One region of the Clostridium sp. 'deep sea' genome, then DNA from elsewhere that is predicted to be linked to it. Evidence: predicted binding sites of a transcription regulator. Region 1 holds the regulator's gene; the other holds the start of a gene.
What was found. The regulator NrdR, encoded in region 1, represses ribonucleotide reductase genes. The targets are predictions, from matches to a motif close to CACNANATNTNGTG.
Positions count from the first base shown of each region.

Region 2: a site for NrdR is predicted at 1,616-1,629, ahead of IMX26_RS13335 (vitamin B12-dependent ribonucleotide reductase). Genes of this name have one in related genera too.

Region 1 covers NZ_CP063353.1:1,097,113-1,100,665, forward strand. The annotation lists gene IMX26_RS05175 (HlyD family efflux transporter periplasmic adaptor subunit) at 1-1,100, opposite strand, end outside; gene nrdR (transcriptional regulator NrdR) at 1,180-1,650, opposite strand; gene IMX26_RS05185 (YlmC/YmxH family sporulation protein) at 1,721-1,957, opposite strand; gene IMX26_RS05190 (hypothetical protein) at 2,129-2,992, opposite strand; gene IMX26_RS05195 (stage II sporulation protein R) at 3,188-3,553, opposite strand, start outside.
Region 2 covers NZ_CP063353.1:2,869,245-2,872,797, reverse strand. The annotation lists gene IMX26_RS13335 (vitamin B12-dependent ribonucleotide reductase) at 1-1,501, opposite strand, end outside; gene thrB (homoserine kinase) at 1,663-2,571, opposite strand; gene thrC (threonine synthase) at 2,574-3,553, opposite strand, start outside.

The sequences.
Region 1 (3,553 bases):
TTATCATCTATTTTTTCGAGTGCATTTTTGGGTATTTCCATACCCTCCACTTGCTCTGTTGCTAATAAAACTTGGTTATATCTAGTTGTAATAGTAGGCTTTTCATTTACTTGAAAATAAAAATAAACATACTTTTTCTCAGCCACAGAGTTAAGAAATACTACTTGAGTATTTTCTTCATTTACTTTAACTGTAAAGTTATTAGCATTTAGAAAATTCTCACATTCTTTTTGGGGCACTCTAGCAATTATGAACCACTTATCATTGGCTATAACTTTAGCTATTTTTTGTTCTTTAACTACAGTGTCACCATCCTTTGCTGTACTAAAACTTTGTTTTTGTAAAAACCATTCATGATCGCTTAAAGGAAAACTATCGGTAGCGAACTTTTCTTCAAGATTATCTAGTGTATAACTAACAATACCAGAACTCTTGGCAATTAATTCATCTTTTAGGTGGTCGTAATCGGTTTGAGCAATGTTAAGCTCTTCTTTTAGCTCTAAATATTTTTGCTTTTCACTATCAGTTTGATTTTTATCTTTGTAAAAGCTATTCATAACCTTTTGAATCTCGTCCATAATTTTAGTCGTACCAGCAGTACTTTTATAGCTACGGTAATATCTATAGCTTTTTATTAAGCTTCTCACAGTGTTATGCATTGTCTCTACATCTGTAACTTCAGTTGTTGTTGTATATTTTGAAGAGTCATAGTCTTTAAGCTTATTATTAAGATCATCTATTTTTTGCTTAAGCTCTGCTTCTTTTTCTTCGTTAACTACATTAGCAATTGCTTGTCCACTTGTTACGTTTTGTGATTCTTCAGCAACTAAATGGAGAATACCATCATTAGTACTAGTTATTATATGGCTGTTATAAACAAAAGCACAGTCTACGGTTAACTCACTACCCCAAGTTATTTTATTTAGGGTTATTAAAGAATTACTAAATAAAGATTTAACTGCAGAAAATATTAATACTATAGCCAAGATTAATACAACAATAAATGCTATTAATTTTATTTTTATTTTCTTTTTCTTTTTTTTTCTTCTTGAAACTGGTCTACGGGGTCTATATGAAACTGTTTTAGTGGATCTCCTCATATTATTTCCTCTTTTTTTAGTAATATAATAATGCATAATTTAAAATCCCACCAAAAATATAAAAGGTAGGATAATTATTTTATTCGTTGTTATCTTTTTTTTTCCTCAGTAATTGGTCTAACTCTTCTTTAAAACGTTCCAAATCTGCAAATTTACGATATACACTAGCAAATCTAACATAAGCAATTTCATCTACAGTTCGAAGCTCGTCCATTACAGCCTCACCAACAAGATCCGAAGGAATTTCTTCAGACATTATATTACGTAAATTTTGCTCTATTTTTGTAGCTATTTCTTCTATTTTTGAAACAGAAATTGGGCGTTTTTCACAGGCTTTAATTAATCCATGAACAATTTTGTTTCTGTTAAAGGCCTCTCTACGTCCATCACTTTTTATTATCATGATTGGAAGTTCATAAATTCTCTCATATGTAGTAAACCTTTTTGTACAGTCTAAACACTCTCTTCTTCTACGTACAGATTGTTTATCTTCTGTTGTTCTGCTATCTATTACTTTTGTTTCTTCACACAAACAAAATGGACAACGCATAAAACTTCCTCATTTCATACTCTTTATTAAATATTATAAAGTTTTTAATGGGTATTGTCCATGGTTTGTATTAGTGTTGCTCTCTATTAATAAGTACTGCGTCTTTTCCGATCTTAATAATGCTATTCCAAGGCACTACCCTTTCGTCATCTTTAGCAAAAAATGACATAAAAGAATTGTCAGTACCCACTACTAAACCAGTTATAAAACCAGTACTAAAATCAACATCTAAATCTATAACATTACCTAAGCGTTCACCACTTTGTATATCAATAACAACTTGTGATCTTAAAGAAGATAATTTCAATGTTAAACACATCCCATTCATTAAGCTCATTATTAATTCTTAATAATTAATATTCGGATAGTGAAGAGGCTATGACAATACTGCTATAGTTGTTTACATGCAATTATTAAACACTAGTTAGGAGTAGTAGAGAGTTGCTAACTCATTTAATATAAATTAAAGATTCATGAGTTAATTCTTAATACTTTTAATTATTTTAGTATTTATAACTATGGCAGCTAAACTCATAACTACAAAAACCATTACATATGGAATAAACTCTTCTAAGCTAATTAATATTCCATATGAGTGTTGAAATATTGATTGGGAAATAACAATTAACCCCACTATTGCATTTAAGGTTAATAACGTTGTTGCAAATAAATAACCAACTGGTTTCTTTTTGTAAACTAAAAATGCCGTATAAAATGCACATGGAGCTATGATTCCAATGTCTAATATAAACGTTGGTTCAGTGGTATTTATGCCTATTACACCTGGTGGATTACCAGTTTTTAAGGATCCAATTATTTCAATTAACCATACAAATACAGATAAACCAGCCAACATTAAAAATATTATTACACTTTTATGGGGTATATTTAATATAATACTATCTTGCATTCTTTTTAGGTCAATATTATTTATCTCAATTATAAATGTAAATAAACTTGCAGAAAAAAGCAGTAAATAAACAATAAACAATCTATTGTATGCTACAGCAAAGGAGATTGATGCCGAATAATAAAGGATACATGATAATAAACCCAAATGAAGAAGTTTTATTTTAAGTGAATTCTTCTTGGATAGTAAAACTGTAAGAGTAAACAGAGGTAATACAATAAGTAACATTATAGCATCTGTTCCTTTATCTATTGCAGCTTTAAAATAACTCTCATTAGCATAAATACCATTGCCAAAAATTTTAACAGTATCTCCATTAACATTTTCTACGTAAAATGATTTGCCTTCATCGGTGTAAAATAAACCAAAGGAAGTTGTTATTATGGTAAGTAGTATAATTAAAATTGATAAAATAATAATGCTTTTCTTCATATTTAATTACCTCATAGTTATCTTTTAGTATTAGTGCTTAATTTTAGACTGCTTACTTAAAATTTAGGCACTATTGTCTTTAAAACTAGTATAAGGTATTTTACTGTTACAATAAAGACTTACTTATTTAAATATTAATGTCTTAGTTAGTCTTTTATAATAAAAATGAGAGCTATAATTAGCCCTCATTTTGCTTTATGGCAATTGGTAAAACATTAAAGCATTTTTACATACTTCATATGCATTTAAGTCTTGTTGTTTTAACCACTCTAAGATTTTTAGTTTAAAAACTATTTTTTTACTATCATTTATTTTTAATACTGTATTTTCGTTTAAACACTGGGTGGGATAAGCTACACACCACCAATTTTGTCCCTTTGCGTCTCCTATTCGGACATTAAGCGAATTATATAGTCCACTAGGTAAAATAAACCCTTTTTCCAAATACATTTTAGCAGGAAGATTGGTTTTACCAAATTGAATTGATACATTTTGACTTAATCCTAATGCCTTTAAGGTATCGTTAGCAACTTCTTTAATTTGGTTAAGTTTTGTTGAAAT
Region 2 (3,553 bases), 1.8 Mb from region 1:
AATAAGGTGTTATATCATGGGCTGTTACAAACACATCTTTAGTCTCTTGAGGTAGGCTGGTGTTATGAAGATTACCGCTATCAGAAACCTGTTCCATTAAAGACTGAGAGTAATAGCCTTTTTCTTTCATAATATCTTCAAAGGCAGCATGAACCTCAATTAGTCGATCATTATCTAATACATTTCTAACAAAGGCATAAGCAAATACAGGCTCAATTCCACTTGAGCAACCAGCCAAAATGCTAATGCTTCCGGTGGGAGCTATAGTTGTAATTGTGGCATTACGCATTGGCTCTCCATTTTTAAATATACTTTTATCATAGTTAGGGAAAGAGCCTCTAACTTTAGCTAGCTTAGTTGATGCTATTCTGCCCTGTTCTTGAATAAACTGCATTACTTTTTCAGCCATTTCAACTGCTTGCTCTGAGTTATATGGTATCTCCAGCTTTAATAGTAGATCAGCAAATCCCATTACCCCTAAACCAATTTTACGATTGCTTTTTGTAGTTTCATCAATTTGTTTTAAAGGGTAGTTATTGGCATCTATAACGTTATCCAGAAAATGAACAGCATCAAACACTGTTTGGGCTAATTCACTCCAGTTAATTTCTTTATTAGTTACGTATTTAGATAAATTAATTGAACCTAAGTTGCAAGACTCAAATGGTAAAAGTGGTTGTTCTCCACAGGGGTTTGTGCTCTCAATTTCGCCAATCTCTGGTGTTGGATTAGCGGCATTTAAACGATCTAAAAAAACAATTCCTGGTTCACCGTTATGCCACGCCCCACTAACTATTTTTTGCCAAATATCTGTAGCAGATAGCTTTTTAACAACCTCTTTATTGTGAGGGTTAATCAACTCATAGTCTGTATTATCTTTAAGTGCTTTCATAAAAGCATCTGTTATACCTACTGAAATATTAAAGTTAGTTAACTCTGTACTATTCTCTTTACAGGTAATAAATTCTAAGATATCTGGATGATCAACTCTTAAAATAGCCATATTGGCTCCCCTACGAACACCACCCTGTTTAACGGCCTCGGTAGCAGCATTAAATACTTTCATAAAAGATACAGGGCCACTAGCTACTCCACCAGTACTTTTTACTGTAGAGTTTTTAGGTCGTAAACGAGAAAAAGAAAAACCTGTTCCGCCACCGCTTTTGTGAATTAAAGCAGCGTTTTTAACTGTATCAAAAATGCTTTCCATGGAGTCTTCTATGGGTAAAACAAAACAGGCAGATAGTTGTTGTAGGTCTTTGCCTGCATTCATTAAGGTAGGTGAATTAGGAATAAATTTTTGTGTCCATATTAAATTAAAAAATGTTTGCTCTGTTTTTTTAACTTGCTCTTTATTTGCTCCGTAATTTTTATCTATAATACTAATATTTGTAGCAACTCTTCTCACCAATTGCTCTGGTGTTTCATTAACCTTGCCGTTTACTTTGGTTAAGTATCTCTTTTCTAAAACAGTTTTAGCACTGTTGCTTAATCTCATTATGACACGCCTCTCCGTTTTTAGTAATAAATTTGGTTTATTTTGTAATTTTAACTTTTATAAAAATTGATTGGAATCAATTATAACACCTGAATATAGAGTTTTTCAACAAAATAACACAATATATAGTGTGTTATTTTTAATAAATACACAACATATAGCGTTTATAATTCTACAGATACGCCTTCTCTTGATATTTTAATAATTTTTATGGTTCCTGATATTGAATGTTTTGCCCAAATATTTTGCCATATAGTGCGTAACTCTGTTAATCCCTTTTTTTCTCCAAAGGCAATTAAGGTGGAACCACTGCCACTTAGTGCAGCTCCATAATTATTGTTGCAGCAGTTTGCCATAGCTAACATTTCTTTAGCTCCCGCCATTATGCCAATACGATAAAACTGATGTAAACGGTCCTGCATTGCCGTTTTAAGTAAGCGATATTCTCCAGATGTCCATGCATAAACCGCTAAGCCAGTTCTACTGTTATTATATACAGCGTCTCGTAGGGTAACTTTACGAGGCAATACTGCCCTAGCATCTGCCGTACGCATGCGATAGTTGGGGATGGCAACAAGTGCTAAGGGCACATGTTGTTTAAGGGGTAGCTTAATAACCTGATAACCCTCTTTATTAACCATTCCAGTTAAAATCAGTCCTCCATAATAAGCGGCAGCTACATTATCTGCATGACCCTCTATTTCACCGGCAATGTTAATGGCCTCTCTTGAACTTACTCTTTTATTAGCTAGCTGAGAAGCTATTTTTACAGCTGCAACTGTTACAGCTGCACTGCTGCCCAAACCACGTGAAAGAGGAATTTCATTATTTACAAAAAGATTGATGCCTTTAAGAGGTGGCATTTGCCATTTTCGCAAAATAGCGTTAATGGTTCTAATGAAATAATTGCGTTCATTTTGAGGTAAATATTCTCCACCCTGCCCTGTTGTAATAACCTTAATATCTGGGGTATTATATTTTGCCTCAACATGTAGCCATAGGTCAAGTGCCAATCCTAGGCAATCAAATCCAGCTCCTAAGTTTGCAGTTGTAGCTGGCACCCGTATTTTCATAGCTATAGATTCCTTTCAATAAAGGTTTTTAGATCACTTTCACAGGCATTTATGCTAGCTATTTTCATGTTTAGCATCTCTGCCATTTGGGGGTCTTTTAAGCCATGACCAGTTAAAACTGCAACAACTGTACTTTGGGGTTTTAAAATCTTTTGAGCATGAGCTTTTAATAGCCCTGCAAAACTTGCACATGACCCCGGTTCAGCAAAGATACCTTCTGTATAAGCCAATTTGCGGTATGCAGTGGTTATTTCTTTATCGGTTACAGTATTTATATTGCCTCCAGATTCGTCTCTGGCTAAAATAGCTTTTTGCCAACTTACTGGGTTTCCAATACGAATAGCTGTAGCAATGGTCTCGGGGTTTTTAATGAGTTTATTCTCTACAATAGGTGCCGCTCCGGCCGCTTGGTAACCCATCATTTTTGGTAATGTGTTTATTCTTTGAGCTTGGTAATATTCTTTAAATCCCTGCCAATAGGCAGTAATATTGCCAGCATTACCAACGGGTATAAAGAGATAGTTTGGAGATTTTTTGAGATCATCACATAGCTCAAAAGCGGCTGTTTTTTGACACTCAATTCTATAGGGGTTTAAAGAGTTCACAATAGTTATGTTAAATTTTTTTGCTGCATACTGCACCAGCTCCAAAGCTTGATCAAAATTACCATTAACTTCGATAACTTTAGCTCCATAAACAAGTGCCTGCATTAGCTTGCCCTTAGCTACTTTATTTTTCGGTAAAACTACCAAACACTTAAGCCCCGCCCGAGCAGCATAGGCTGCTGCTGAAGCAGAAGTATTGCCAGTAGAGGCACAAATAATTGCCTTAGCACCCTGTTCTTTGGCTTTGCTTACAGCAAGTGTCATACCTCTATCTTTAAACGAACCGGTAGGATTTAAACCCTCGTATTTAAAATAAAGATTTATATTTAGTTCTTGACTTAAATTGGCGGCATATATTAGGGGTGTATTTCCTTCAT